DNA from 3 places in the Mixta mediterraneensis genome. Region 1 is predicted to be linked to each of the others. Evidence: predicted binding sites of a transcription regulator. Region 1 holds the regulator's gene; each other region holds the start of a gene.

Region 1 (10,108 bases):
AAAAGCGCAACGCTGAGTATGGCTGCATAATAAAAAGTCGAGCGGTTCAAGCTGAAGCGTGCGGGCTGTAAGCGCTCATGTTCTACTGAAGCGCCCGTTACTATAACGCGGCTGTTCCTGCAGCGGTGGTCTGTCAGCGTTTATCTGGGCTTCCAACCGGCGCAATATGCCATCTACCGGCAGGAAAAAGAGGGAAGGATGCCAAAGGTTGAAGGAAGAGGGCGCGCCGCAGCGCCGCCCGAAAGGATTAATGCGTGACGTGACCATGCTGGCGATGCTTAGACACAAAACCAAGCAGCACACACATAATGAACACCACCGCATACAAACCGTTAGCGGTAAACAGTGCAGCGTGCACGCTGCTCTTCTCAACAATCGGTCCGGTTACCACGAAAGTTAACATAGTGCCGACTGTGCCGCAGGTCAGGATAAAATTCACCAGCTTTGGCGACGAGACTTTGGTTTGCAGCGAACCAAGCGTAATGATGGTGGTGTAAATCGCGCTGGAGCTGAAGCCTAGTGTCATGATGATCCAGCTCAGCATACCGGCATCGTTGCTGCGGACAAACCAGTACATCAATACCGTGGCGAGGCCGGTCAGAACCATCAGAATGCGTTGCAAATCGAAGAAACGCAGCAGGAAGCTGAACACCCACATGCCGATCATATAGGCGGTCCAGAAATTACCGACCAGCTGACCCGCGCTGGCAATATCCATGCCCATGGTTTTGGTCGCGTATTCCGGCACCCAGGAAATAAAGCCGAGTTGACCCAGGATATAGCACAGCGCGGCAATCGACAGGAACAGCACGCCAACGCCCCACTTCTCTTTTTCTACCGTTGGGCTGTTTTCTGGTTTACTCAGGACCGGAAATTCTACCAGCAGCGTCAGCACAAAAATCGCGACGTAAATGACGCCAATACAGGCGTAGACCCAATACCAGGGCAACTGGCGTGCCAGCAGGATGCCTGCCAGCACCGGGAACAGTGTGCCGGCCATGCTAAAAAAGGAGTCGGTAAACAACAGGCGTGAGCCTCGCTGGCGACCTTCATATATATGTGTAATCAGGAAAGTGCCAATCGACATGGTGATACCGCTGACCACGCCCAGTACGAACATACACAGCGAGAAGATGCTTAGATCGCGGCTGGTCATCAGACCTGCTACCGCCAGTATCATTAAGACAAAGCCAAAGATCAGCTGGCGTTTAAGGGGTACGATGACCATCAACCAGGCATTAAGGAAAACCGCCGCCAGAATACCGGCATTAAGAAAAGTAAAAGTGTTACTCATGCTGGAGATGGGGATCTGGAAATCTTTCGCAATATCACCCATTACCATGCCGGTAACGATCACCAGCGCGCCGGTAAGCGCATAAGAAAAAAAGCTGATCCAGGTAAGGCCTAAACGATTTCGGTTTGTCATATTTCTGCACCTGTTAAATACCGGAAGGTCGGTAAAAGTGTGAGAAAGTGTAAACGGAACGGTGCCCTTAATAAACAATCAATGAAAATCTGGATCTATTATTTCACTATTAATGTGATTTCAATCAATTAATGTCCGGCGTTTATCGATTACACCGTTTCGTTAATGCGCACGTAAATAAAGGTAAAACGCTGGCTCTTAGAATACATGCTCTTTACAATCAATCTCGTTTTGAGCTCGCTCTCCAAGGTAAGGAATCTTTTATGTTTAAACGTACTTTGACAGCGGCAGTTGCCCTGTTAGCGCTCTCCTCGGTTTCTGCCTCGGCATTAGCCGCTAAAGGCGATACACACATTCTGCTTACCACTTCTGCCGGTAATATCGAACTCGAACTGAACGATCAAAAAGCGCCGGTTACAGTGAAAAATTTCGTTGATTATGTAAATAGTGGTTTCTACAACAACACTATTTTCCATCGCGTGATCCCTGGTTTTATGATTCAGGGCGGCGGTTTTACGACTGATATGCAACAGAAGCAGACCAACGCGCCTGTTAAAAATGAAGCAGACAATGGCCTGCGTAATCTGCGCGGTACCATTTCTATGGCGCGTACAGCAGATAAAGACAGCGCTACCAGCCAGTTTTTCCTGAACGTGGCAGATAACGCTTTCCTTGATCACGGTCAGCGTGATTTTGGTTATGCGGTATTTGGTAAAATAGTGAAAGGGATTGAAGTGGCAGATAAGATTTCTCAGGTCCCAACCAAAGACGTTGGTCCATACCAGAATGTGCCAACAAAACCGGTCGTTATCCTTTCTGCAAAAGTTCTGCCTTAACACTTCTAACGCCATCGACAGATGGCGAATATTGCCACGCCTCCGGCAAAGGAAAATTTTGCTCTTATACTTAGGGCAAAACGCAGCCAGGAGGCGACATGGCAAACAAACTCACCGAGAAACAAAAATCGACGCTCTGGCAACAGCGGCGCGCAGCCTGCTATCAGGCCAGCTGTCGGCTGGAAGGCTTAGTGCTAAATGAACCCGCACTAAAAGGCGAAGATGCTCAGACGCGACTGGAATCGCTGAGGAGACAGTATGGCCAATAACGCTGCCGTTATCCGCGATCCCTACCTGTGGCACAACGAGGATGTGTTGAAAAATCGCCTTGATATTTATGATGCCGTTCAGCTGCGTAAAGCGGAGTTAAGCTTCAGCGCTACACGCCTTGCCACGCTTGAACTGGGCGCAAGTACCCTGGGCCTGCCTTATCTTTGCCATATTCATCGTACCCTTTTCCAGGATGTCTATAGCTGGGCCGGGGAGTTACGAACCATCGATATCTGGCGCGACGATATGCCGTTTTGCCATTTTGAATATATCGAAAAAGAGGGCAATACGCTGATGAGCGCGCTGGAAGAAGAGAAAGGTTTAGCCGATCTGGGGGCGGAACAGTTTGTACAGCGTATCGCACACTACTATTGCGAAATCAATATGTTGCATCCGTTCCGTGAAGGCAATGGTCGCGCCCAGCGCATCTTCTTCGAACAGCTGGCGCTGCATGCGGGGTTTTTGCTCGACTGGGGTAAGGTTGAGACGGAAAACTGGGCTGCCGCAAATCAGGCTGGCGCTTCCGGTGATTTGAAACGGCTTGAACAGGTATTTGCGAAAATAGTGAGCGAAGCGGGGTAAAAGCGTAGAATGGCGGCGCTTTCAACCACTCTGGATGGGCTATGCTGCTGCTTATCGACAATTACGACTCGTTCACCTGGAATCTCTACCAGTATTTTTGCGAGTTTGGCACGGAAGTTCGCGTTGTGCGAAACGATGCCATCACGCTGGAAGAGATGAACGCCTTACCGTTGACGCACCTGGTTATTTCCCCTGGGCCGTGCACGCCGGATGAATCTGGCATTTCGCTGGCAGCCATTCGCCATTTTGCCGGACGCATACCGGTGCTTGGTGTTTGTCTTGGTCATCAGGCCATTGCGCAGGCGTATGGCGCGAAAGTGACGGGTGCGCGTCAGGTGATGCACGGTAAAACGTCTGCGATTCAGCACACCAACCGCGGCGTATTCCGCAACCTGAACAATCCACTTACCGTTACGCGCTATCATTCGTTAATCGTGCAGCGCGATACCTTGCCGGATGATTTTGAAATCACCGCCTGGAGTCTGCGCGACGGACAACTGGATGAAATTATGGGATTCCGTCATAAAACCCTGGCGCTGGAAGGCGTGCAGTTCCACCCCGAGAGTATTCTTAGCGAGCAAGGCCATCAGCTGCTGCGCAATTTCCTTAATCAGTAAAGTTATGTTTGCCTTTAATTGATTTTTTATGCATATTTTATGATTATTATCTCGCATTGGCTCAACAGCTAATCAAATGAGGTCGTCAATGGCAGCGGAAAAAATTGCGGTAACGCGGGAAACATTCGATAACGTCATTTTGCCTGTTTATGCACCGGCACAGTTCGTGCCGGTGAAAGGCAAGGGCAGCCGCGTATGGGATCAGCAAGGCAAAGAATATATCGATTTCTCTGGCGGGATCGCGGTCACCGCGTTGGGCCATTGTCACTCGTCGCTGGTAGAAACCCTGAAAAGCCAGGGCGAAACGCTGTGGCATACCAGCAACGTGTTCACTAACGAACCGGCGCTGCGGCTTGCCAGTAAATTAATCCATGCCACTTTTGCTGAGCGCGTGTTCTTTGCAAATTCAGGCGCAGAAGCAAACGAAGCCGCGTTTAAGCTGGCGCGTTATTACGCTTACAAACGGCACAGTCCGTTCAAAAGCAAAATTATCGCTTTCCATAATGCTTTTCATGGCCGCACGCTGTTCACCGTGTCGGTTGGTGGGCAGCCAAAATATTCGGACGGCTTTGGTCCAAAGCCCGCAGATATTGTGCATGTCCCCTTCAACGATCTGGATGCAGTAAAAGCCGTTATTGATGATCACACCTGTGCCATCGTGGTTGAGCCGATTCAGGGCGAAGGCGGGGTGATGCCGGCGACGCAGGAATTTATGCAAGGTCTGCGCGAACTGTGCGATCAGTATCAGGCGCTGCTGGTGCTGGACGAAGTGCAAAGCGGCATGGGACGCAGCGGTAAACTGTTTGCCTATGAACATTACGGCGTGATGCCGGATATTCTGACCTCAGCAAAAGCGCTGGGCGGCGGTTTCCCGGTAAGTGCGATGCTGACTACCAATGAAGTTGCTTCTACCATGGCGCCAGGCGTACATGGTACGACTTACGGCGGCAACCCGCTGGCGTGTGCGATTGCCGAAACGGCGCTGGACATCATCAATACGCCGGAGGTGTTACAAGGCGTAGAGACCCGTCGTCAGCAATTTGTCGAAGCGCTGAAAGCCCTTGATGCTCAGCAGGATCTGTTCTCTGATATTCGTGGTAAAGGTCTGCTAATTGGCGCGGCGCTGAAACCGCAGCATGCAGGTAAGACGCGCGATATTCTGCATGCCGCTGCGGCAGAAGGCGTAATGATTCTGGTTGCGGGGACGGATGTGATCCGTTTCGCGCCGTCGCTGGTCATTGAACCAGACGTGATTGCCGAAGGTATGCAGCGCTTTGCCAAAGCGGTGGAGAAGGTGCTTAGCGCCTGATTTAGCTTTTTCTTAAATGCCTGACCAGCCAGCGACCATGTTGTGGCCGCTGGCTCCATGCCAGAGACGAAATGGTATGCATCACATTCAGGTGTCCCAAAATGCGTTTTACATGCTGCTCCACAACCGTAATCGGCCCTTCATTGATATTTTCCGCCTCCTGTAGCACGTTGGTTTGTGAACCGTTACCGTCATATTCCAGCCGCTGCTGGCAGCGTTGCAATGCAATCTCGCACGACTGTAAATAGCGTTCCGCCAGCGCGGGTGTCAGCATAGTATGCTCGCGCGCGAGAATGGTCATGGCGTTGATGTGTTCTACAATGAACTGGCTATGCGTTACCCACATTCGCATATCTTTCAAATATTGAGAGTTGAAACCCGGCTCCTGCATCGCCTGATTCAGCGAGTTAAAGAGTGCATTGTGTGCCTGATTGACCAGTACGCGCTGATAAGCCAGCTTTTCAGCTGACTGTTCCGGGCCAAGCAACATGCGTAGTGCATCCTGATACGTTTCCAGCGCATCATGCGCGTTCTGGCGCAGCAAGCCGCTTTGCCACTGTGGCCAAAGCCACACCATGCCACCAAAGGCGATCAGGCAACCCATCAGGGTATCCATCAGTCGTGGTAGCAGGAACTGTGCGCCATTCAGCGACAGCGGTTGCAGTGAATATACCGCTGTGACGGTAAAACCAATGGTCGCCCAGCCATAAAATTTACGGGTAAACAGGTAACTGACGAAGGTGATAACGAGCATGATAAGCAGCACCAGCGATTCCGGTACGGCGAAGCGCAAAGTGGCAGCGGCAATCACTAAACCGGCAAATGTGCCGAGCGCGCGGTGTTGAATGCGTACCCGCGTAGCGCTGTAGCTATTCTGACTCACGAACATAATGGTCATCAGAATCCAGTAAGGTTTAGGAATATTGAAAAACATGGCCAGTGCGCTGCCCAACATCAGCATAACGGCAAAGCGGCCAGCAGTGCGCAGTGCAGCAGACTTGAAATTCAGATAACTACGCAGGGCGGGCAACAGCGGCAGGTGACGCTGACGATCGGCCATCAGGTCGCGCTGATAGAGTGGTTTTTGCGTGCGCAGGACGCGCGCGATACGGTTGAAATGATAAAGACAAAAGTTACCGACCGGGTTATCAGGGTGCTGGCGTGCAATTTTTTCCAGCGCGCCGAGCTGTTTATCCATGGCAAAGCGGTCGGGCAGTTGATGATAAAGAATGTTATCCGCCAGCACCCGAAGCCGGGACGAAATGGTTCTGGCATTCCAGCGGATCACCGCTTCCGCATGACTCTGCTCCACCAGCTTTTGCACCTCTTCCGGTTGATGCAGGCTGACAGAGATATGCTCCTGCAAATCCAATGCAACCTGAAAGGAACGCTTCAGGCGTTTATGGCTTTCATCGCCATTGGCCGACAACATATGCATCTGTTGATAACAGATGTTAATCAGATCGACCACTTTTTGTTGACGCGCCAGCAGCGGCGGCAACGCTTTTTCTGGATCGACGAATTGCGTCAGTAGCGTGTATTTCGCGTCGCAGTAATCGGCCAGCTCGCGATAGACCAGACTCAGGCTTTCACGCATCGGCTGCTCTTTCCACAGCCAGAACCAAAACCAGTTGAACAGGCCGTACCACAGCGTACCGCCAATATAGAGCAACGGCGGAACATACATCGGCATACGTCCCATCAGGCTCAGTGTGAAAATGGCGGCAATTAGCGAACCGGGCAGTAAACGCCCATGAAGCGGGCTGATTTCACCCGTCACGCCGAGCAATAAGGGTATGACAAGCAGAATGGCGGGTAGCGGAACGCCTTTCAGTGTCAGAAACTGCATAAGAAAACTGCCGAGCGCAAACAGGCTGCCGCCGACAATCAGGCGCTTAAAGAAGCGTTTATGGGGAGTATCGAGGCCAGCAATATTGCAGCAGGCAGGCACCAGCGAGAACAGCAGTCCCTTTTGCAGATCGCCAAACAGCCAGCCGAGTGCAACGGGCACGCAAAGGACCAGCGTCTGCCGCAGGGCGTAGTTAATTTCCGGATGATAGATGATTCGACGCCACATCAGCTCAGCGCAAATAATAACGGCGTGATGTTGCCATCACGCCGGGAGTGACAGGAATTAGCGGGTGCCGTAAACGACGATGGTTTTGCCGTGTGCTGAGATCAGGTTCTGATCTTCCAGCATCTTCAAAATACGGCCCACGGTTTCACGTGAGCAACCAACGATTTGGCCAATTTCCTGACGAGTAATTTTAATTTGCATGCCGTCGGGATGCGTCATGGCGTCTGGCTGTTTGGCCAGATTAAGCAGCGTTTGCGCAATGCGTCCGGTAACGTCAAGGAAAGCGAGGTTACCCACTTTTTCTGACGTTACCTGTAAGCGACGCGCCATCTGCGACGACAGTCGCATCAAAATATCCGGGTTTACCTGAATCAACTGACGAAATTTCTTGTAGGAAATTTCTGCCACTTCGCACGCGGTTTTCGCACGTACCCAGGCGCTACGTTCCTGACCTTCTTCAAACAGGCCAAGCTCGCCAATAAAATCGCCTTGATTCAAATAGGAGAGAATCATCTCTTTGCCTTCTTCATCTTTGATCAGAACCGCAACGGAACCTTTCACGATGTAGTAAAGCGTTTCAGCCTTTTCACCTTGGTGAATCAGCGTACTTTTGGATGGATATTTGTGAATATGGCAATGGGACAGGAACCATTCGAGTGTAGGGTCTGTTTGCGGTTTGCCGAGAACCATTCGCTATTATCCTCTGTTGTAATCGTGCCCAAAATACAGGGGACAATTTCCCTGTCAGGCGATGAAAGCTTCAAGCATTTTCCATTCTGGAAATTATTCGGGCTGCATTTGGCGCATGGCGCTTAATTCTTCCCGGCTTCGTCATCAGGTGACGAAAAATATTTTCAGCTCTGTTTGTAACACAGCTTTTGCCGACTGTCTTGTGTTGTCTCGCTTCAGCAAAGGGCGGATTTCTCTGGATTGCTGTTTACCAGGTGAAAGCGTACTCTGACGCAAATGATCAGGTTATGGAGGCTATATCATGCAGGCAAGAGTGAAGTGGGTTGAAGGTCTGACATTTCTTGGCGAATCGTCGTCGGGCCATCAGGTAGTGATGGACGGTAACGCTGGCGATAAAGCGCCCAGCCCGATGGAGATGGTGCTGATGGCAGCAGGGGGATGCAGCGCGATTGATGTGGTGTCCATTTTGCAGAAAGGCCGCAATGATGTAGTCGAGTGTGAAGTCAAACTCACTTCCGAACGTCGCGAAGAAGCGCCGCGTATTTTTACCCATATTAATCTGCATTTTATTGTGAGCGGCAAAGCGCTGGCTGACAAAGCGGTGGCGCGCGCTGTTGACCTTTCTGCCGACAAGTATTGCTCGGTGGCGATTATGTTAGGTAAAGGTGTGGAAATCACTCACAGTTATGAAGTGACAGAACTGTAGTTGCCGGAGGCCGATTTGTGGCCTCCCCCCTTATTCAATACGTTTGCCTTCCATGAGCCGTTTGACCAGCGGCCCCATAATTAACTCCATCGCCAGCCCCATTTTGCCACCCGGAACAACCAGGGTATTGATATGCGAGATGAACGATCCTTGCAACATCGCCAGCAGATAGGGGAAATCAATATCTTCAAGCGCCTGGAAATGGATAACCACAAAGCTTTCATCCAGCGACGGGATGCTGCGTGCGGCAAACGGATTTGACGTATCCACAGTGGGAACGCGCTGGAAGTTAATATGGGTGCGAGAAAATTGTGGCGTGATGAAGTTAATGTAATCTTCCATTGAGCGCACCACCGAATCCATTACGGCTTCACGAGAATGGCCGCGCTCGCTGGTATCACGTACCAGTTTTTGGATCCATTCCAGGTTCACAATCGGCACTACGCCAACCAGCAAGTCGACGTTTTCGGCCACGTTGTGTTGCGCGGTCATCACGCCGCCATGCAGCCCCTCATAAAACAGAATATCGGTATTGGCTGGCAGTGGCTGCCACGGCGTAAAGGTGCCGGGCACCTGATTCCACGGCACCGCTTCGTCATAGGTATGCAGGTATTTACGCGACTGACCCTGACCACTTTTACCATATTCAATAAAGGTTTGTTCCAGCAGACCAAAATCATTGGCTTCGGGGCCGAAATAACTGACATGACGTCCCAGATCGCGCGCTTTGCGGATAGCCATGTCCATTTCAGGTCGCGTGAAGCGATGAAAACTATCGCCTTCAAGTTCTGCCGCGTGCAGATCCCACTGCTGGAAAATCTTACGGAAGGCGAGGCTGGTGGTAGTGGTTCCTGCTCCGCTGGAACCGGTCACTGCGATAATTGGATGGCGGGCAGACATAGAAAAGCTTCCTGTGAGGTCGGGCGAAGAGCATTGTTAGCATGAATTCCTCGTTAACGCATTAGCCACGAAATTCATTGCGCGGCATGATATTTACCGTTTCATGCAGTTCGGACCACACTAATAGCACTTCGCCGCGCTCAAGCTGGCGGCGTACGTCAGCGACTTTGTCTTCCAGGCTGCGTTCATGCTCGCCATAGTCGGTTCCTTCGCGCAGCACGAAGGTTTCAATCAGATTTTCGAGGGTTTCGGGTGAAACCTCTTGCCAGGGAATAATCACAGATTAGCCATCCAAAAAAGGTGAAAGCCATTGTGGCACGCGCTGTTCCAGCCACAGTTGTGGCTGGAACAGCGTACCGCCAACAAATCCAACGTGGCCGCCATGCGACGTCATTTGATAAGTAATAGTGGCAGATAATTGGTTTTTTCGCGGGATCACGTCGCTACTCATAAACGGATCGTCTTTGGCGTGAATGATCAGCAGCGGTTTACGTACTGAATTTAATAGAGGCAAGGCGCTGGCGCGACGATAATAGTCGCCGGCATCCACAAAGCCATGCGCGCGTGCGGTAATAGCATCATCAAAATCGCGCAGACGGCGCAGCGCTTTGAGTTGGGTTAAATTCACCGGTAACGTTTCCGGCCATGCGCGTAGCTTGCGTTCAGCATTTTTTTTGAGTTGAGCCAGCAAATAG
Region 2 (10,108 bases), on a different contig from region 1:
AGGGGGCCTTTATGGCCCCTTTTTTCGAGCAATCGGCAGCAATCCAGACCAAACTCATGTATTGTTGCTTAGAGTGATCTTCGATTGCAGAGGTTCGCGCGGCTAATGAGAGGCTTTACCGCAGGGGCGGTTAAGGGTTGTCATTAGTCGCGAGGATGCAACAGAAGATCGGTAATCAATGGCAGGCTAAAGATAGCTCTGCCCCGAAGTTAAGGATGTTAATTTTGCTGAACCCGATCGTACGCAAATTCCAATATGGTCAGCATACCGTCACGCTGGAAACCGGCATGATGGCACGCCAGGCCACTGCAGCCGTTATGGTGAGCATGGATGATACGGCAGTATTCGTTACCGTTGTTGGCCAGAAAAAAGCTAAGCCAGGTCAGGATTTCTTCCCACTGACTGTAAACTATCAAGAACGTACCTATGCTGCTGGTCGTATCCCTGGAAGCTTCTTCCGTCGTGAAGGCCGTCCAAGCGAAGGCGAAACGCTGATTGCGCGTCTGATTGACCGCCCGGTTCGCCCGTTGTTCCCGGAAGGTTTTGTTAACGAAGTTCAGGTTATCGCTACCGTCGTTTCGGTAAACCCGCAGGTTCATCCAGACATCGTTGCGATGATTGGTGCTTCTGCTGCGCTGTCTCTGTCTGGTATCCCATTCAACGGCCCAATCGGTTCTGCGCGCGTCGGTTACATCAACGACCAATACGTACTGAACCCAACTGCGGATGAGCTCAAACAATCTCGTCTGGATCTGGTTGTTGCCGGTACGCAGAATGCGGTACTGATGGTTGAATCTGAAGCTGACGTGCTCACTGAAGAACAAATGCTGGGCGCGGTCGTTTTCGGCCACGATCAGCAGCAGATTGTTATCGAAAATATTAATGCGCTGGTTGCCGAAGCGGGCAAACCACGTTGGGACTGGCAACCAGAAGCGACCAACGATGCACTCAATACACGCATCGCTGCGTTGGCTGAAACGCGCCTGAGTGATGCTTACCGCATTACAGAAAAACAGCAGCGCTACGAGCAGATCAACCTGATCAAAAGCGAAACTACTGCTGCTCTGCTGGCGGAAGACGAAACGCTGGACGAAGGTGAAATCAGCGATCTGCTGCACGCTATTGAGAAGAACGTGGTACGTACCCGTATTCTGAATGGTGAGCTGCGCATTGACGGCCGTGAAAAAGATATGATCCGTGGCCTGGACATTCGTACTGGCGTGTTACCCCGTACTCATGGCTCTTCACTGTTTACCCGTGGCGAAACGCAGGCGCTGGTTACCGCGACGCTAGGGACTACGCGTGATGCGCAGAATCTGGATGAGCTGATGGGTGAACGTACCGACAGCTTCCTGTTCCACTATAACTTTCCTCCTTACTCCGTTGGCGAAACCGGTATGGTTGGTTCGCCGAAGCGTCGTGAAATTGGTCACGGTCGTCTGGCGAAGCGTGGTGTGTTGGCCGTTATGCCAAAAGCGGAAGATTTTCCTTACACCGTGCGCGTAGTGTCAGAAATCACCGAATCAAACGGCTCATCGTCCATGGCTTCGGTCTGTGGTGCTTCACTGGCATTGATGGATGCAGGCGTGCCGATTAAAGCCGCTGTTGCAGGTATCGCAATGGGCCTGGTGAAAGAGGGCGAGAAGTTTGTTGTTCTGTCTGACATCCTGGGCGATGAAGATCACCTTGGCGACATGGACTTCAAAGTCGCGGGTAGCCGTGATGGCGTAACTGCGCTGCAGATGGACATCAAAATCGAAGGTATCACCCGCGAAATCATGCAGGTAGCGCTGAACCAGGCTAAGGGTGCACGTCTGCATATCCTGGGCGTTATGGAACAGGCAATCAGCACACCGCGTACCGAGATTTCTGAATTTGCACCACGCATCTACACCATCAAAATCAATTCAGACAAGATCAAGGATGTTATCGGTAAAGGCGGTTCAGTGATTCGTGCGCTGACTGAAGAAACCGGTACGACCATTGAAATCGAAGATGACGGTACCGTGAAAATTGCGGCCACCGACGGTCTGAAAGCGAAAGAAGCTATTCGCCGCATCGAAGAAATTACAGCTGAAATCGAAGTGGGCCGCATTTACAATGGTAAAGTAACGCGCATTGTTGATTTCGGTGCTTTTGTTGCGATCGGCGGCGGTAAAGAAGGCCTGGTGCATATTTCGCAAATCGCCGATAAGCGTGTTGAGAAAGTCACTGACTATCTGCAGATGGGTCAGGAAGTACCGGTCAAGGTGATGGAAGTTGATCGTCAGGGTCGCGTACGTCTGAGCATTAAAGAAGCGACAGAAGCCGCGCCGCAGGTTGAAGAAGCTGCAGCGAGCACACCTGACGCTGAGTAATACGTTCCTGATTTGCCTCTCCTTGCCTGGCGGGGAGAGGCGTTTGTGTTATCGCGAGGGCGGGAATCCTTGTGCACAGCAGGCGGATGACAGGACGGTTATCCCAATGTTTGTATTCGGGAGTGGGAAATGAAGCCTTTTTTGCGCTGGTGTTTTGTTGCGACAGCTTTAACGCTGGCAGGATGCAGCAACTCCAATTGGCGTAAGAACGAAGTTCTTGCAGTACCTCTACAGCCCACACTGCAACAGGAAGTGATTCTGGCGCGTATGGAACAAATACTTGCCAGTCGCGCCCTCACCGATGATGAACGCGCACAGCTGTTATATGAGCGCGGAGTGTTGTATGATAGTCTAGGTCTACGGGCATTAGCGCGGAACGATTTCTCGCAAGCGTTGTCTATTAGACCTGATATGCCGGAAGTATTTAATTACCTCGGCATATATTTAACGCAGGCGGGCAATTTTGATGCCGCCTATGAAGCGTTTGATTCTGTACTTGAGCTTGATCCAACTTACAACTATGCGCATTTAAACCGTGGTATCGCCCTCTATTACAGCGGTCGATACAAGTTAGCGCAAGATGATCTGCTGGCGTTTTATCAAGACGATCCTAACGATCCTTTCCGCAGTTTGTGGCTCTATCTCGTTGAACGTGAGACAGATGTCGACAAAGCAAAAGTAACGTTGCAACAGCGTTATGACAAAGCGGTTCGAGATCAATGGGGATGGAATATTGTCGAGTTCTACCTTGGCGACATCAGCGAAAAAACGCTGATGGAACGTCTCAAGGCAGACGCAACGGATAATACCTCGCTCGCTGAACATCTCAGTGAAACCAACTTCTATTTAGGTAAGTACTACCTAAGTCTGGGGGAGAAGGACGACGCGAAAGCGTTGTTCAAACTGGCGGTGGCCAACAACGTAAACAACTTTGTTGAACACCGATACGCATTGTTGGAACTGGCGCAACTCGGCCAGGCACAAGACGATTTATCAGAATCTGACCAGCAATAGCTGACGAACTTTTATTGCCTGAATACCTGTAAAGTCATCATCTTCAAGGGTGAAGGCTTTTTTGTTCGTCAAAACTTTTAATTTGAGCCGGTTCACACTTTTTGATGAAAATGACTGAAAGTTTTCACGACGAGTTATGTAGACTGGCCGCCGAAATCTACGAGGCACGTGTACTACATGACTGATATTCAAACCACTTTTGCTGACCTTGGCCTGAACGCCGACATCCTCGAATCACTGAACGGTATGGGTTACGTTAAACCCTCTCCAATCCAGGCTGAGTGTATTCCTCACCTGCTGGCTGGCCGTGATGTGTTGGGTATGGCGCAGACCGGGAGTGGTAAAACTGCGGCCTTCTCACTGCCGCTGTTAAACAACATTGATCCAACCGTCAAAGCACCACAAATTCTGGTGCTGGCACCCACCCGCGAATTGGCGGTTCAGGTTGCTGAAGCTGTAACTGAATTCTCTAAACATATGCGCGGCCTGAATGTTGTGGCCCTTTACGGCGGCCAACGTTACGACGTACAGCTGCGCGCCCTGCGCCAGGGGCCACAAGTTGTTGTGGGTACGCCTGGCCGTCTGCTAGACCATTTGAAACGCGGTACGTTAGATCTGTCTAATCTGCGTGGTCTGGTGCTGGACGAAGCTGATGAAATGCTGCGTATGGGCTTCATCGAGGACGTTGAAACTATCATGGCGCAGATTCCAGAAGGTCATCAGACCGCTCTGTTCTCTGCCACCATGCCGGAAGCGATCCGTCGTATCACTAAACGCTTCATGAAAGATCCGCAGGAAGTGCGAATCCAGTCAAGCCTGACTACGCGCCCGGACATCAGCCAGTCTTACTGGACCGCTTACGGTCGCAAAACTGACGCGCTGGTTCGCTTCCTTGAGTCTGAAGATTTTGATGCCGCTATCATCTTCGTACGTACTAAAAACGCAACTCTGGAAGTGGCCGAAGCGCTGGAGCGTAGCGGTTATAACAGTGCTGCACTGAATGGTGACATGAATCAGGCCCTGCGTGAGCAGACACTGGAGCGCCTGAAAGATGGTCGTCTGGACATCCTGATTGCTACCGATGTTGCTGCTCGTGGTCTGGACGTTGAGCGTATCAGCCTGGTTGTTAACTATGACATCCCGATGGACGCAGAATCATACGTTCACCGTATTGGTCGTACCGGTCGTGCTGGCCGTGCTGGTCGTGCGCTGCTGTTCGTTGAGAACCGCGAGCGCCGCCTGCTGCGCAACATCGAACGCACCATGAAGCTGACTATCCCGGAAGTTGAGCTGCCAAATGCAGAGCTGCTGGGTCAGCGTCGTCTGGCTAAGTTTGCGGCTAAAGTTCAGCAGCAGCTGGAAAGCAGCGATCTGGATATGTATCGTGCGCTGCTGGCTAAGTTACAGCCGGAAGAAGAGCTGGATATGGAAACGCTGGCTGCTACGCTGCTGAAAATGGCGCAAGGCGAACGTCCGCTGATCCTGCCACCAGATGCACCGCGTCCACAGCGCCGTGAGTTCCGCGATCGTGATGACCGTGATGGTCGTCGTGACGGCCGCGAATCTCGTGGTTCACGCGACAGCCGTGATGGCGATCGTCCTCGTCGCGAGCGTCGTGATGTTGGCGAAATGCAGCTGTACCGCATTGAAGTTGGCCGTGATGATGGGGTTGAAGTTCGTCACATTGTTGGCGCGATTGCTAACGAAGGCGACATCAGCAGCCGTTACATTGGTAACATCAAACTGTTCGGTACGCACTCAACTATCGAGCTGCCAAAAGGCATGCCGGGCGAGGTACTGCAACACTTTACTCGCACGCGTATTCTGAATAAGCCGATGAATATGCAACTGCTGGGTGATGCACAGCCGCACGAAGGCCGTGGCGGTGAGCGTCGTTCAGGTGGTCGTGACTTCGGTGGCGAGCGTCGTGGTGGCGGTGCGGGTCGTGAAGGCGGTCGTCGTTTCTCTTCTGAACGCCCTGGCGGCCGTGAAGGCGCTGGACGTAGCTTCAACCGCGAAGGCGGTCGTGGCCCTCGTCGTGAAGATGGTGCTGCACCACGTCGTCGTGATGCATAAAACTGAGCGGGGCAGCAATGCCCGCTAAGTGGTGACCAGCCTTAGCGCGGGTTACTGTTTTCTGTACGCTAAAACGCCTGATGCATTGCATCAGGCGTTTTTATTTCAGGCCAGGTAAGCGCTGGCTACTTACATTCCTCACCCATCCCTACCTTCGCGCCTTTCCGTGTCTGCCAAACTCATCCTGACTCTTTGTTTCTGCAAACCAGTAAGCCTTTCTTACTGCCCGTTTCGACGCAGCAGAATTTGCTAACGGCATGGTGCAAAAACCAGCCGTCATTAAATGAAAGATATTTATGATGACGAAGCGGACAGATTATTGGGGAGTAACAACGTGCCTCGCCGTTTTGCCATCCATAAGCCGACAGGTAAGCGCGACTCTTTATCAACTGGCGGTGAGGGGCACAGAGCGATAAGCCGCCCCACCGCAGCCTGGATTACAACGCGCGGGCGGCGTCCATTGCGATGGCAAATGAACGCAAACGTGCTTGCGGGTCATGGATCTGACCATTAACCATAATCTCATCAGCCTGCGTTTCGCGCAGCAGAGCCGCTAAACCGTGGCGTATTTTATCGCCATCACCGACTAATGACATGCTCAACGCCTGCTGCACGCCGTACTGTTCTGACGGCGACCACAGGCTATCCATGTTCTGTACGGGCGCAGGTAACGGGCCAGGTTTGCCACGACGCAGGTTGATAAATTGCTGCTGCTGCGAAGTAAACAGGAAGCGCGCATCCTTATCACTGTCGGCGGCAACGACATTAATACATACCGTCGCGTAAGGCCTGGCAAGCCGTGCAGAGGGCTGGAAGTTTTCGCGATAAAGATGCAGAGCCTGGAACAGCTGGTCCGGCGCAAAATGCGAGGCAAAAGCAAACGGCAAGCCCATTTTTGCAGACAGTTGGGCGCTATAAAGACTGGATCCCAACAGCCACACCGGAATTTTCATCCCTAAACCCGGCACGGGCTGCACGGGCGGCTGCTCATCTGTTTCTGCATCGAACCAGTTGATAAGTTCCTGAACATCATCCGGGAAGGTGTCGGCCTGAGCGCTGGAAAGATGTCGACGCAGTGCCATCATGGTGCGCTGGTCTGAGCCAGGCGCGCGGCCTAAGCCCAGATCAATACGGCCAGGATAAAGTGAGGCGAGCGTACCAAACTGCTCGGCAATGACCAGCGGCGCGTGGTTAGGCAGCATAATTCCGCCCGAACCTAATTGCAGTTTTTCAGTATTCGCCGCGAGATAACCAATCAGCACCGCAGTTGCCGCGCTGGCAATGCCGGTCATATTATGGTGCTCAGCCAGCCAGTAGCGCTGATAGCCTAACGCTTCAGCCTGACGCGCCAGCGCCAGTGAGTTATGGAAAGCGTCACGCGGCGTGGCGCCTTGTGGAATCGGGGCCAGATCCAAAACGGAAAGGCGGACGTTTTTTTTCTCAGACATGGGTACTCCAAAGTGTATGGCGCAAGCGTTAAATCCTGCTCCAACCAGTATTATGCATCCTTACCCATATTAAAACTGTTAACGTTAGCCGGAATATAGCCTGTATGTGCCTTTCATTCGGGCTATGTCAGAACCATAGCCGTCAGCCTGCGCCAGTACCCGTTGCATTCGTTGCCGTTCGCTAACATCAGCGGCGCCTGGCGCGCGTGCGATTTAACGCGCCGCCCCCTGGGATAATGGATACAGCAGGTTCCGCAGGCACCTTTGGCTCGATTTTCTGAGCGAACACGTCAACAGCGCCAGCGCACCACACCGCCCGGATGCGCAAGAGCGTTAATCGCCACCTACAATTTACGGCGATGCAGATGATGCTGATGGAGATAACGTGCGGCTTTCGCCAGTTTTTATCCATGAGTTTCAAACCGGCAAAATGGCGTGCGTTGGTGTTATCTTTCAGGCCGACACAGACCGCATCCGCCCCACCGCGGTTCGCAGGGCGGTCAGAGTGCCTGTCGGCCATAGTCATTCCAAATTCACCCGACATAGTGGTGAGCGCCGCGTCTGGACATACGCTTGTAAGGCTGCGAAATGCAAAATCCTCTTTATCGCTGCGTTTTTTACCTTCTCTGGAAAACTTTATTGATCTCAGCGGAGGCGCAGACAGAAGGATATGGCACTATACGTAAAATCTTTTTAAGGAAGCGATAGCGGCGTTAAAGCGGTGGCATCTGTATTGCGTAGAAAAAATGCCTAAAATCTTGGAGTTACCCGCAGCACTTACCCCGTTCAAGGTTAAAAAGTTGTTATTGCAACAACGCCTGAACTGGCATTTTCGTTATTCTTTGGCTGAAGGTGAGTTAGACTTCCTGCAAGGGCGCTTTCTGGGGATCGAAATGGATGATATGAATTTGACAGGGATCACCACGATTCAGAATGGCCAACTGGCGGTATTGCCGGATGCCAGGGCAGATGTCTGGTTCCGGGGCAATGCCAATAATTTGTTGCTGATGGCAGCACGTAAAGCAGATCCCGACATGTTGTTCTTTCAACGGCGTCTGGCGATTGAGGACGACACAGAACTGGGGCTGGAGGTAAAGCACGTAATGGATGCAATTGAACTTGACGCTATGTCCATGCCGTTACGCACGGGATTACAGCAGCTGGCTGCTTTTGTGGAGGCAGGAATGAAACTGGACGCGAAAGCCGTACAGGCACGCGCGGGTGCGATATGTTAATTCGAACCGAGATCGGCGTTGATGCAGCAGGCATTGATGGCTTACTTAAACGCTGCTTTAAAACCGCTGCCGAAGCGGAATTGACACAGGCACTACGTGAAGATGGTTTACTGACGCTTGGCGTAGTGGCAACGGACGATGAAGGGCAGGTATTAGGCTATGCTGCTTTTAGTCCGGTGACCTTGCAAGGTGAAGAGCGTGGCTGGGTTGGACTCGCTCCGCTGGCGGTTGATGAAAGCCTGCGCGGCAAAGGCATCGCTAAACAGTTGATCTATGAAGGACTGGATGCGCTTAACGAGTTCGGCTACAGCGCGGTGGTTGTGCTGGGCGATCCGGCGTTCTATAACCGTTTTGGTTTTGAACCCGCGGCGCGTCACGGTTTGCATTGTCGCTGGCCGGGCGCTGAGGCTGCTTTTCAGGTTTATCAGCTGGCAGATACCGCCTTTGAAGGTGCAGAAGGGCGTATCGAGTATTCAGAGCCATTTAATCGCTTCGACTGAACCAGCTATCCAGGCTGACAGGCTGGCTGGCAACCAGGAGCAGCTTTTTCTGACGCGTTAGCTGTTTAACCTGATATTCCAGTCGTGATGCATTGGCGCGATCGCCTGCGTCGCAGTGAAAGACTAAATCCAGCGGGCCTTTGCCGCGTAGCGCGCGTGCACCGCGTCCGCTTTGGTGCTGGTTCACGCGACGCGTCACGTCAGTGGTAATACCGGTATAAAGCGCGCCAGCGGCGGTACGCACAATATAGAGCTGCCAGCTCTGATTCATCTTCATCTTCTCTACATAAAGCCTGCCGGGCAGTGTAGCGCGCTTGTCGTATGGCCGCTATCTGGCGACGGGGCGCATTGACTGGAGTTAACGGTGTCCGACCACGCTCATCTGATTCGTTATCTGAAAAAACAACACGTTCTTTCTCTCTGCTGTAGCGCCGATGATGAATTATGGTGCGCCAACTGTTTTTATGTTTTCGATGAAGCGCGCATGGCGTTCTGGATCATGACCGAACCCGATACGCGTCACGGCCTGCTGCTGACAAAAAATGCCCGGGTTGCAGGCACGGTAAATGGCCAGCCAAAAACCGTATTGCTGATTAAAGGCGTGCAATATCGCGGCAGGATTGCATTATTAAGTGAGGAAGCGGAAGCTCAGGCGCGCCAGACTTATCAGAAACGTTTTCCCGTCTCGCGCAACGTCTCTGCTCCCCTGTGGGAGATCCGCTTAGACGAAGCTAAAATGACCGATAACGCCCTGGGGTTTGGCAAGAAAATCATCTGGCAACGTTCTGATGTGGAATGAAAATTCCCTTTCCCAGGCGGGAAAGGGAAAATGAGTCAGGCTGCTTGCAGAATACGCAGCGACTCACGATTGAACGCCGGTAAGTCCTCTGGGGTACGGCTGGTCACCAGTTTATCCTCATCAACGACCACTTCTTTGTCGTGGAAGTCGGCACCGGCATTGATCAAATCGACAGCGATAGCCTTAACGCAGGTCATCTTACGACCGCGTACGCCGTTGGCGCTGATCAGCAGCTGCGGGCCGTGGCAAATAGCAAAAATAGGTTTGCCGCTAGCGACAAAATCTTTGGTGAATTTGACAAAGCGATCGTCACCGCGCAGCGAATCCGGCGAGTGTCCGCCCGGCAGCAGCAGCGCATCAAATTCCGCTGGGCTGACATCATCAATGCTACGATCGATAGTCACTTCCGCTTCGCCTTTTTTGCCTTTAACGGTTTTCCCGGCTTGCTTTTCAATAGTGATGACTTCAAAGCCCGCTTGCTTATAAGCATCCGCAGGTGAGGTAAATTCTGAGTCTTCAAATTCATCGGTGATTAAAACCGCAACTTTCTTGCTCATTTTTCCTCCTGAACAACGTGAAGCGCGAATGGCGCTATCCTGAATACTCAATAAGCCTGGTCATTCATTATAAAAACGCAAGCCAAGCCGTATATCCGTCCTGCTACTGGCTGTAAAGTCCT
Region 3 (10,108 bases), on a different contig from region 1:
GTTTAAGGCAATAATCACCAGCAGCGTTAATGCTCCTAATGCCAGATTACCCGGCGCGCCAAAATCCTGGGCATTATGTCCTCCAGCCCAGTCGGTGATGCTGACTTTTATCAGGCTGATGCCAATCAGGGTAATCACCGTGCCGGTCACCACAGGCGTTAATACTTTACGCAACTGACCCACACAGCGACTTAACAGCATGGGGATCAGGGCCGCGACCAGGTTGCAGCCGAACAACATCGCCATAATCTCTTCCGGCGAGCCACCTCGCGCCTTAACCATCAGGCCGCCAGATAACATTACGCCAAGAAAAGCAAAGCTGGTGCCTTGCAGGCAAATCATACCGGCACCCACTCCGGCAAAACGACGCGCCTGGAGAAAAGTGCCCAGACCGGAAACCAGTAAGGACATGCTAATCAGATAAGGCGTGTAAGCCTGCAACCCCAGAACAGATCCAATGATCAACGGCGGCGTGATGATCCCTACCACGCTGGCAAGAGCATGCTGTAGCGCAGCAAAAAATGCAGCGACTGGACCGATACGGGCATCAAGCCCGTACAACAAACCTTTTTCATGGGATTGCGACATGATGGTGCTCCGGCAAAATATTTATTCATTCAACCAACGCATTTTCTGTGCCACCCATAGGATGAAACTGTCGAATCCCTTCCACACAATTGTTATTTAACAGGATTTAATTTTACGGAAGCAATAGTGATCCTGAAACTTTAGGTTCACCATTTAGCACAATGGTCCTTTTTGTTTCATCTTTGGGCGGTTTTTGCACGCTCAGAGTGCACCTCTGTGCTGAGTAATGAAGATACCTGTAGGTAAGAGGTGAGATCGCGTTGCTCAGGGCGAGGCAAATAAGGCAGTTCACCCAATAAAGGCGCGGCTATTTTCGTACGCAACACATCAATAATATCGGCATAGTGCGCCAGTCCGGGATTAATTCGATTCGCTACCCAGCCCAGAAGCGGCAACCCGTCGTGAACAATGCTTTCTGCCGTTAACAGCGCGTGGCTTATGCAACCTGACTGAATGCCCACCACCATAATCACCGGTAACTGTTGCTCAATTACCCACGCTGAAAGCGGACGTGCATCGTTCATCAGGCTGCGCCAGCCGCCGGTTCCTTCCACGACCACACGCCCGGCTTTCTGACGCAGGCGGTTTAAGCCCTGGGTTAGCTGCTCATAATCAATGACGTTATAGGGATGGAGGCAAATTTCTTCTTCTGCGAAAACCAGCGGGTTAATGGCTTCATAAGGAAGCTGGAGTGAAGATGCGTTTTGCAGAATCAGTGCATCTTTATTTCTCAGACCATTTTGTGTAGTAGCAGCGCAGCGTGCAACGGGCTTGTAACCCACCGCGCTCAGGTTCGCCTGGGTAAAACATTGCAGCAATGCACGCGATACGACGGTTTTTCCTACAGCCGTATCGGTGCCCGTGATAAATAGTGTTTCCACCTCATTCTCCTTCGGACTTGGTTTCATTCGACAATAAACCTTTGGTGCGAAGGCGCATTTTAAGTAAAGGGATAGGTAAGCAATTTGCGTTAGCGCAAAGTTCAGTCAGGCTTAACCTTGTAATAGCTTTACCAGCAGATGCCCGCTATAAAGCGCATCTTTAACCAACGCCGCGGCACCCAGGGTGCCTGGCTCCCGAAACTCAGTTGACGTAAGTTGTATACGGGCGCTGTATGCTGGCAGTGCCTGTTGATAAATGGTCCGGCTAACGGCCGGAAACAGGACGTCGGCGGCCTGATTAAGCGGAGAACCGATAAGAATTTGTTGTGGATTAAAGATATTAACCATCATTGCCAGCATGCGGCCAATATGTTGGCCAACGCTGACGATGGCATCATGTGACAGCCGATCGCCGGCTTGTGCCGCAGTGCAAAGTGATTCAAGTGTTAACGCCTGCTGATGCAACGCATTCTCCGGTTGTGATGCCAGTCGTTGCGCGACCAGCGTCAATAAGCTGCCAGTGCTGGCGACCGTTTCAAGACAACCATGATTCCCGCAGTAACATTGTTTGCCATCAGGATCGATTTGGGTATGGCCAATTTCAACCAATGCGCGACCGCTTTTATGTAGCAATTTGCCACCGCTAATCACGCCTGCCCCGACCGTTTCATCAATGACAATCTGGATCACATCCTGCGCGCCGCGCGAGGCGCCAAACAGCGATTCGGCTAGCGTCCAGGCAGAAATATCATGCTGAACGAAAACCGGTAATCCGGTACGCGCTGCCAGGGTGTCGCCCAGTGGCATATCCTGCACGTCATAGCCCGGCAAGCGATGTACCACGCCCGAGGCCGCATTAATTAAGCCGGGTAAGGTGATAGCAATTGCTGTCAAACGTTCCAGCTTTTGCTGGTGGCGGATAAAAAAAGCATCGACTTCTTTTATCAGGTAAGCCAGTAATGGCTGCTCTTGTGCAGCGGGTAACGGCCGACAATCTTCAACCAGTGAACGGCTGCTAAGATCGCGTAGTGTGATTGTCATCTCGCCGCGATGCAGGCGTATAGCTAAATAGTGCCAGGCTTCGGTATCCAGTATTAAACCAATCGCGGGTCGCCCACGACTGCCTGGCTCCTGAAACTCTGTTTCCTGTACCAAATGCGCTTCCAGCATTTCACGCACAATTTTTGTGATGCTGGCTGGCGCAAGCTGCGCTCGTTTGGAGAGTTCGATACGCGAGATGGGACCATAAAGGTCAATCAGTCGGTAAACGACGCCCGCATTGGTCTGCTTAATTTGGTCAATATGGCCAGGTTGACTGTCCAGATTCACACCCTGCCCCCGGTTATTTTCGAGCTTCTAAATAAACATGAGATATGGTGAGGCAGATTACGCAGAAGCGTCAAATATTTGACTGGAAATGTGATTTATCGCACATAAACCTTTGGGAACGCAGAATTAATTTGCTGAACCCCGCCCCAGAAGCTGCATCATTCTATCCATCTGTGCATTTATTTCCCGCTCTCCCGACCAGACTAACCACAGCTCTGATAACGCATCACTTTCTTCCAGCGGCAACCAGATAACATCGGCCAGTCGTGCCCGGCGAAAGGAGGCGGGCAATATCGACACGCCCAATCCGGTTGCTACTAAACCCAAAATCGTCATTGCTTCGCCCACTTCCTGAGTAATGTAGGGCTTGATCTGGTAGCGATGCAGCAGTGCCAAAATTTCACTGTAAAGCGCGGTGCCGCCCAGCGGATCGAAAAAAACAAAAGGCTCAGCCGCCAGATCGCGAACCGAAATTTTTTCCGCATCAGCTAAGGGATGAGCCCAGTGCACTACCGCATAAAGCGGCTCACTGAGTAACAGCTGATGGCGCAAATCGGCTGGTAGCGGGGTATTACGCATGATCCCCAGGTCGAGGCGGCCATCGTGCAGCGGCGCCAGTTGCTGACGCGTGTTAATTTCCTGCATTTGAATATGCACGCTCGGCCAGCGCTGGCGAAACTGATACAACGCGTCAGAAAGCACTCCCGTAAACGGGGCGGATGAGGTAAAACCGATGCGTAATTCCCCTTCTTCACCACGATGCAATCGCGCTGCGCGCGCTGCTGCCTGCTCCACCTGCAACAAAATGACGCGCGCGTCTTGCAATAGCTGCTGCCCGGCGGCGGTTAGCTGCACGCTGCGATTGGTGCGATTGAACAGCTGCGCCCCCGTTTCGGCCTCCAGCTGTATGATTTGCTGACTAAGCGGCGGCTGCGAAATATTTAAGCGCTGAGCGGCACGTCCAAAATGCAACTCTTCTGCCACCGCAACAAAGTAACGAAGATGACGAAGCTCAATATTCATATTTAATACGTCTTATTTGAGATTATTAATATATTAGACAACCTAATCCAGCTTTTCTAGAGTGAGCATCTATTACTAAAAATGAGGAAATTCCGTGAGTCGCTCTTCCCAGGCTGTGATACTCAATGATGACGAGCTATCCCCTTCGCCTGATCCCACGTCGTCGTCAGGCTGGATTGAACGGGGAACGCCGCAATTTATGCGCGTCACCCTGGCGCTGTTTTCTGCCGGTCTTGCCACCTTTGCGCTGCTTTATTGTGTTCAGCCTATTCTGCCTGTCTTATCACAACAGTTCGGTGTATCACCGGCGGCAAGCAGCATTTCGCTCTCTATTTCTACCGGGCTGATGGCGTTGGGTTTACTGATAACCGGCCCGCTTTCCGATGCCATTGGTCGAAAATCGGTAATGGTTACAGCCCTGATGCTCGCGGCGATTTGTACGCTGATTTCGGCGTGTATGACCAGCTGGCACGGGATTTTATTAATGCGTGCGCTGATTGGTCTGTCTCTGAGCGGTGTAGCCGCAGTCGGGATGACCTACCTGAGCGAAGAAATCCATCCTGGTATGATCGCTTTTTCAATGGGCCTGTACATCAGCGGGAATTCAATTGGCGGGATGAGCGGCCGCTTGCTTAGCGGCGTAATCACGGACTTCTTTAACTGGCGCATTGCGATTGCGGTGATCGGCTGCTTCGCGTTGGCATCGGCCTTAATGTTCTGGAAAATTCTACCGGCATCGCGCCATTTTCGTCCTGCTTCGCTTCGGCCACGCAGCCTGTTTATCAATTTTCGCCTGCACTGGCGCGATCAGGGTTTACCGCTGCTGTTTGCCGAAGGCTTTTTGCTTATGGGGGCGTTCGTCACTTTATTCAATTATATTGGCTATCGACTGTTAGGCGCGCCCTGGCACCTCAGCCAGGCGGTGGTCGGCTTGTTGTCGCTCGTTTATCTGACGGGATCGTGGAGCTCACCGAAAGCCGGTGCGCTTACCAGTAAGTTGGGTCGTGGTCCGGTCATGTTGGGCGCAACCGCAATCATGCTGACCGGCCTGCTTATTACCTCTTTTAATTCGATATGGCTGATTTTTGTTGGAATGATGCTATTCACGGCCGGTTTTTTTGGCGCTCACTCAGTCGCCAGCGGCTGGATTGGGCCTCGCGCCCGGCGGGCAAAAGGCCAGGCTTCATCGCTCTATCTTTTTAGCTACTATGTCGGTTCCAGCGTGGCCGGAACCCTGGGCGGCGTGTTCTGGCACAGCTACGGCTGGGCAGGCATTACGCTATTTATCGCTGCGCTGCTGCTGCTCGCATTGCTGGTGGCCTGGCGTTTGCAGTGCCGCAAACTGTAGCTAAATTAATCATTTTTCCGAGGGCGCATCCGCGCCCTTTTTTATGCCCAGCCAATAAGTCACCTGTTTATCAGGACCATGCAAAACAAAACCCTCATTTCCCGCTATAATCGTTTCCATTCCAACGATAAATGTAATTTTTATTTTTCACAGCAATGAGGTGTCTATGGCTACTTACTATTACGTAAATAAACAGGCGGGTTATAACGATAATCACGTCGTTCATGCTTACGGATGTAAATACCAGCCATCCCTGCAAGACAGGTTGTTTTTAGGGAGTTTCTATACCCCGACAGCAGCGATTCAGCAAGCACGAAAATATTATCCCGGCGCGTTGGGCTGCGATAACTGTTGCCCGGTCACGGTAAAAAAAAACCTGAACGTCCAGTATAGCGTGGGCCTAAAGCATATGGTCAGCCTCTGATAATCGCCTGCCCGCCGCGGCAGACAAAAAGCGCGGCCGCTGCGTCAATTTGTTAAGTAGTTTTCGTATTTTCCGTTATGTTAGCCACTTTGATACGTTTTATCTGAGATTAATATGCGGGGAAAATTTGCGGCTTCACAGATTGCGCTACACTGGCTCACGTTCTTGTTGATAGTGGTTGCGTATTCCGCCATTGAGTTACGTGGTTTTGCTCAGCGCGGATCCTGGCAGGGCTACGCACTGATCATCACACATTTCAGCGCCGGGGCAACGGTGCTGGTCCTGATGCTGGCCCGGCTGCTTTTACGCATACGCCATCGCACGCCTGAAATTCTGTCCTCTGCGCCGCGCTGGCAAACGGGTCTGGCACATCTGATCCATACGCTGATGTATGCATTGTTTATTACCCTGCCCGTTTTAGGGCTGACTTCACGCTATCTGCGTGGCCGTGACTGGTGGTTATTCGGCGTTTCCATGCCGGTAGCCAGCGAGCCCCGTTTCGATCTGTCTGATACCCTGACCGACTGGCATGAAACGCTGGCGCCGCTGGGTTACTGGCTGGTGGGACTGCATGCCGTCGCGGCGCTGTTTCATCACTATTTTCTGAAAGACAACACGCTGCTGCGTATGATGCCTCGCCCCCGTCGCGATCAATAACCCCAGGCTATCGCCCTTGATGAGGGCGATAACAATTATTCAGCAATAAAACCGTGCTTTGAGGTTTCGCAATCGGCTTTCTTCATCCACAATAGTCACATATTTGTGATGCACGTCACTTTCGCTGGATGCCCGATGTCATCCAATTTCGCTGTTCTGACTAATTGACTCTTCATGCAATCAACTACTGTTTCCCGTAAAACGGCCTGGCTGCGCGTGGTGCTGCTGGCAATTGCCGCGTTTGTATTTAACACCACTGAATTTGTGCCTGTTGGCCTGTTATCCGATATTGCCGCTGACTTTTCGATGAAAACCGCTGATGTCGGCATTATGCTGACGATTTACGCATGGGTTGTCGCGCTGCTCTCACTACCGCTGATGCTACTGACGCGGAACGTCGAACGGCGTTTGTTGCTGGCGATCCTGTTCCTGATCTTCATCGGCAGCCATATACTTTCAACCTTTGCCTGGGACTTTAACTCGCTGATCGTCTCACGTATCGGCATTGCTTTGTCGCATGCGGTGTTTTGGTCGATTACTGCTTCACTGGCGATACGTGTCGCGCCGGCAGGGAAAAAAACACAGGCACTGAGTATGCTGGCGACCGGCACCGCTTTAGCCATGGTTTTAGGCGTGCCAATTGGCCGCGTGGTTGGGCAATATCTTGACTGGCGTACCACCTTTGGCATGATCGGACTCTCTGCCTTAGTCCTGATGATTATGCTGGCGCGCATTCTGCCGCGTTTACCGAGTGAACATACCGGCTCGCTCAGCAGCGTCCCGATGCTGTTCCGGCGCCCCGCGCTGGTTAGCATGTATTTGCTGGTGACGCTGGTTGTCACGGCGCATTACACTGCATACAGCTATATCGAACCTTTTATGCAGGTAGTGGCGAATTCCGGTGAAAACTTCACTACGCTGCTGCTATTGCTGTTTGGCTCGGCGGGGATATTAGGCAGTCTCCTGTTTAGTTCGCTGGGTAACAAATTTCCCTCTGCGCTGTTAATCGCGGCTATCGCCTTAATCACTCTGTGCATGGGATTATTGATTTTCGCTGCGGTTCGTCCTGCCACCATCTCAACGCTTTGCGTCATTTGGGGCATGTCAATGATGATGATTGGTCTGGCTATGCAGGTGCGGGTGTTATCGCTGGCGCCGGACGCAACAGACGTTGCGATGTCATTGATGTCAGGAATTTATAATATTGGCATTGGCGCGGGCGCGTTACTGGGGAACCAGGTCAGCGTGCATATGAAAATGGCTGATGTGGGTAATGTAGGCGGAATCATTGGCCTGGTTGCATTGCTGTGGTGTGTTTATATCTTCCGTCGTTATCCTCAGTTACGCTCTAACGGCTAAGAAAAAAGGCTTCAGATAAGTCGCCTTATCTGAAGCCTGCTTAATCAACTACTTATAAATAACTGCGGTGCCATGTAGGTTGTTGCTGCCAGAGGTCGAAGTGATGCGGAAAGACTTTGCGCCTGCATCGCTGGCCTTATCTGACAATTGCTGTTCCAGTGAGGTCAAATTGGTACTGCCGGTGGCGCTAATCACGCCGATTTTTTGTTGATCCATCGGTGCTTCACGAACTTCTTGCGCAGCCAGTGATGCAAATGAAACGCTGCTTAGCGCGAACGCCAGCACAGCAATGTTCAAACTTTTCATAACGAACCCCTTCTTAACTTTTCAATTACTGATAAATCACGGCGGTGCCGTGTAATTTGTTCTGACCGGTTGTTGAGGTGATGCGGAATGATTTCGCACCTGCAGCCTCCGCTTTCGCATTCAGCTGTGCTTCGATTGAATCCAGGCTGCTGCCCCCCTGAGCTGAAATGGTGCCAATTTTTTGTTGATTCAGCGGATCGCTGGAGACTTGTTCTGCGGCAAAAGCGCCAAATGTCAGGGAAGAAAGCGCAACGGCGGCCAGCGTGATTTTGATACTTTTCATAATTTACTCACTTATAAATCAGGTTTTAGAATCGGCGTCGAAAATTAATTAACGAACGTTAAATAAATGATAGAGCTGAACCCCAGGCATCGTCAATATTTTTTTAACGAACGTTATTTTAATAAAAATCGTGTAAGCGCTGGATTTATCGCCCTTTTTACTTTAACCACAGGAGCGAATGGCTTGTGGTAACGCACAAATTGCCAATGCACCTACGTCACACTGGCAGACCGCCTTGCATATTTATTTAATGATCGGTAATTTAATGAGGTGTTTTCACAGCAGAGAGGATGTATGAGCCAGCTACCAGATGGTGATGTGAAGAAATGTCGGGGCCGCCCAAAAGTGTTTGACCGCGAAGCTGCACTGGATAAAGCACTGACACTTTTCTGGACACATGGCTACGAAGGCACATCGCTGGCGGATTTAGTTGCCGCGACGGGCGCAAAAGCACCTACGCTCTATGCTGAGTTTGTTAATAAAGAGGGCCTGTTCAGAGCAGCGATGGAGCGCTATATAGAAAAATTCAGCGCTTACCGTGAAGCTGCACTTAACGATGACAAACTGCCGGTTGATAAAGCGATTGAAGGCTATTTTCGTGCTACTGCCGCCTGCTTTACCGATCGGAATTCACCTTCAGGTTGCTTTTTCATTTGTACCTCAACAGCTCTGTCTGCATCGTCGAGTGAGATCGCAACGATGCTGCAACAGCAGCACCAGTCACAGGAAATGACGTTAAGAGGTTTTTTAACCGCTCGCAGGCAGCGCCACGAATTAGCCCCTACGGTGAATATTGACGCCCTTTCACGTTATCTCGCCTGTATGCTGCAAGGCATGTCGGTGCGCGCCCGCGAAGGCGCATCGCGCGAAGACTTAGACAGCATTATCGATACGCTTATGGCGATGTGGCCAACGTTGACTGGATTATGTCAGCAGAAAGTTTAAAAACAGGGCGGATATACCGCCCTGTTTTTTGTGCACAGGAACCCCCAGCCAGGCCGAGGGTTTCGTAAAGTTTTCAGCGATAAGTCAGTTATAAAAACCCCTTTTGATTTGTTAAAACTACCTTGCGGCCTGGCAACTGCAAAAGTTAGACAAGAAACCAAAAGGGAGTCCCAATGGGGGACGAAAAGAGCTTAGCGCGCACCCGATGGAACTGTAAATATCATGTAGTTTTTGCGCCGAAAAGTTTGGGGATTTAAAGTACAAATACAGGAATCGAGAGTTCTGGTGCCGGGGTATTAGGTAGATACGGTGGGGAAAAACACTTCGAAGATACAGGAGTACATAAGGCACCAGCTGGAACAGGACAAGCTGGGAGAGCAGCTCTATCGATTCCGTATCCGGGCAGTCCGTTTACGGGCCGTAAATAACGAATCCGGATGCAGATGTCAGGTCGTAATGCGCCTGTCAGGGTGCGGCTGGTAACAGAGCCTTACAGGTGCATTTGAAAAACCTCCGGCTATGCCGGAGGATATTTATGACTAAAGGAATCACTCAAGGAAAAAGAGTGGCTTTAGCGCCTGACTGACCGGACTATTGTCTGGATTTGATGGCATCAGATCTTTCATTGACGCCCACCAGCGCTGACAAACTTCCGTCTGCGCTACCGCATTCCAGCGTTCTTCCGACTCAATTTCCACGCTGGCAAAAAGCAAATTACGATCGGCATCCAGCCAGATAGCGTAATTGTGCGCACCGTGTGCTTTCAGCGTCTGTTCCAGTGCTGGCCAGATGGGAGAATGACGACGCTCGTACTCAGCGTGGCAATTCCCATGCACCTGCATAACAAAGGCTCTACGCAGCATTAGCTGGCCCCACGTCTAACGCTGCCTGCCATGGCGTTACGCCAAAACGCTCACCCAGCGCCATCAGTTGTTCAGTGGTAATGCTTTGACGGATGCCGCCCA

What was found. Region 1 encodes CRP, which controls carbon source genes, mostly activating them, when cyclic AMP is high. Its sites were predicted from a motif close to ATGTGANNNNNNTCACAT; they were not measured.
Region 2: the regulator CRP is predicted to act here: its motif matches at 3,452-3,469, upstream of yrbN (protein YrbN).
Region 3: the regulator CRP is predicted to act here: its motif matches at 2,887-2,904, upstream of mlc (sugar metabolism global transcriptional regulator Mlc).

What each region holds. Positions count from the first base shown of each region.
Region 1 covers NZ_JASUAZ010000020.1:5,104-15,211, reverse strand. Annotated here, with positions in the region: gene tsgA (MFS transporter TsgA) at 248-1,426, opposite strand; gene ppiA (peptidylprolyl isomerase A) at 1,690-2,262, shown strand; gene QRY16_RS13030 (FicA/YhfG family antitoxin) at 2,361-2,531, shown strand; gene QRY16_RS13025 (putative adenosine monophosphate-protein transferase Fic) at 2,521-3,114, shown strand; gene QRY16_RS13020 (aminodeoxychorismate/anthranilate synthase component II) at 3,156-3,731, shown strand; gene argD (bifunctional acetylornithine/succinyldiaminopimelate transaminase) at 3,820-5,040, shown strand; gene QRY16_RS13010 (YccS/YhfK family putative transporter) at 5,042-7,117, opposite strand; gene crp (cAMP-activated global transcriptional regulator CRP) at 7,175-7,807, opposite strand; gene QRY16_RS13000 (OsmC family protein) at 8,109-8,513, shown strand; gene QRY16_RS12995 (phosphoribulokinase) at 8,544-9,413, opposite strand; gene QRY16_RS12990 (YheU family protein) at 9,475-9,693, opposite strand; gene QRY16_RS12985 (hydrolase) at 9,697-10,108, opposite strand, start outside.
Region 2 covers NZ_JASUAZ010000002.1:223,711-233,818, forward strand. Annotated here, with positions in the region: gene pnp (polyribonucleotide nucleotidyltransferase) at 225-2,357, shown strand; gene nlpI (lipoprotein NlpI) at 2,487-3,371, shown strand; gene yrbN (protein YrbN) at 3,482-3,556, shown strand; gene QRY16_RS02845 (DEAD/DEAH family ATP-dependent RNA helicase) at 3,549-5,447, shown strand; gene QRY16_RS02850 (luciferase-like monooxygenase) at 5,885-6,895, opposite strand; gene QRY16_RS22180 (hypothetical protein) at 7,083-7,439, opposite strand; gene ubiT (ubiquinone anaerobic biosynthesis accessory factor UbiT) at 7,642-8,130, shown strand; gene QRY16_RS02865 (GNAT family N-acetyltransferase) at 8,124-8,630, shown strand; gene QRY16_RS02870 (GIY-YIG nuclease family protein) at 8,614-8,901, opposite strand; gene QRY16_RS02875 (YhbP family protein) at 8,995-9,429, shown strand; gene QRY16_RS02880 (type 1 glutamine amidotransferase domain-containing protein) at 9,465-9,986, opposite strand.
Region 3 covers NZ_JASUAZ010000001.1:299,904-310,011, reverse strand. Annotated here, with positions in the region: gene QRY16_RS01465 (nucleobase:cation symporter-2 family protein) at 1-588, opposite strand, end outside; gene bioD (dethiobiotin synthase) at 765-1,469, opposite strand; gene mlc (sugar metabolism global transcriptional regulator Mlc) at 1,581-2,798, opposite strand; gene QRY16_RS01450 (LysR family transcriptional regulator) at 2,925-3,821, opposite strand; gene QRY16_RS01445 (multidrug efflux MFS transporter YnfM/SxtP(Kp)) at 3,916-5,169, shown strand; gene QRY16_RS01440 (hypothetical protein) at 5,336-5,593, shown strand; gene cybB (cytochrome b561) at 5,708-6,250, shown strand; gene QRY16_RS01430 (sugar transporter) at 6,425-7,609, shown strand; gene bhsA (multiple stress resistance protein BhsA) at 7,658-7,915, opposite strand; gene bhsA (multiple stress resistance protein BhsA) at 7,941-8,198, opposite strand; gene QRY16_RS01415 (TetR/AcrR family transcriptional regulator) at 8,493-9,143, shown strand; partial or broken gene QRY16_RS01410 (transposase) at 9,317-9,571, shown strand; gene rhaM (L-rhamnose mutarotase) at 9,692-10,006, opposite strand; gene rhaD (rhamnulose-1-phosphate aldolase) at 9,996-10,108, opposite strand, start outside.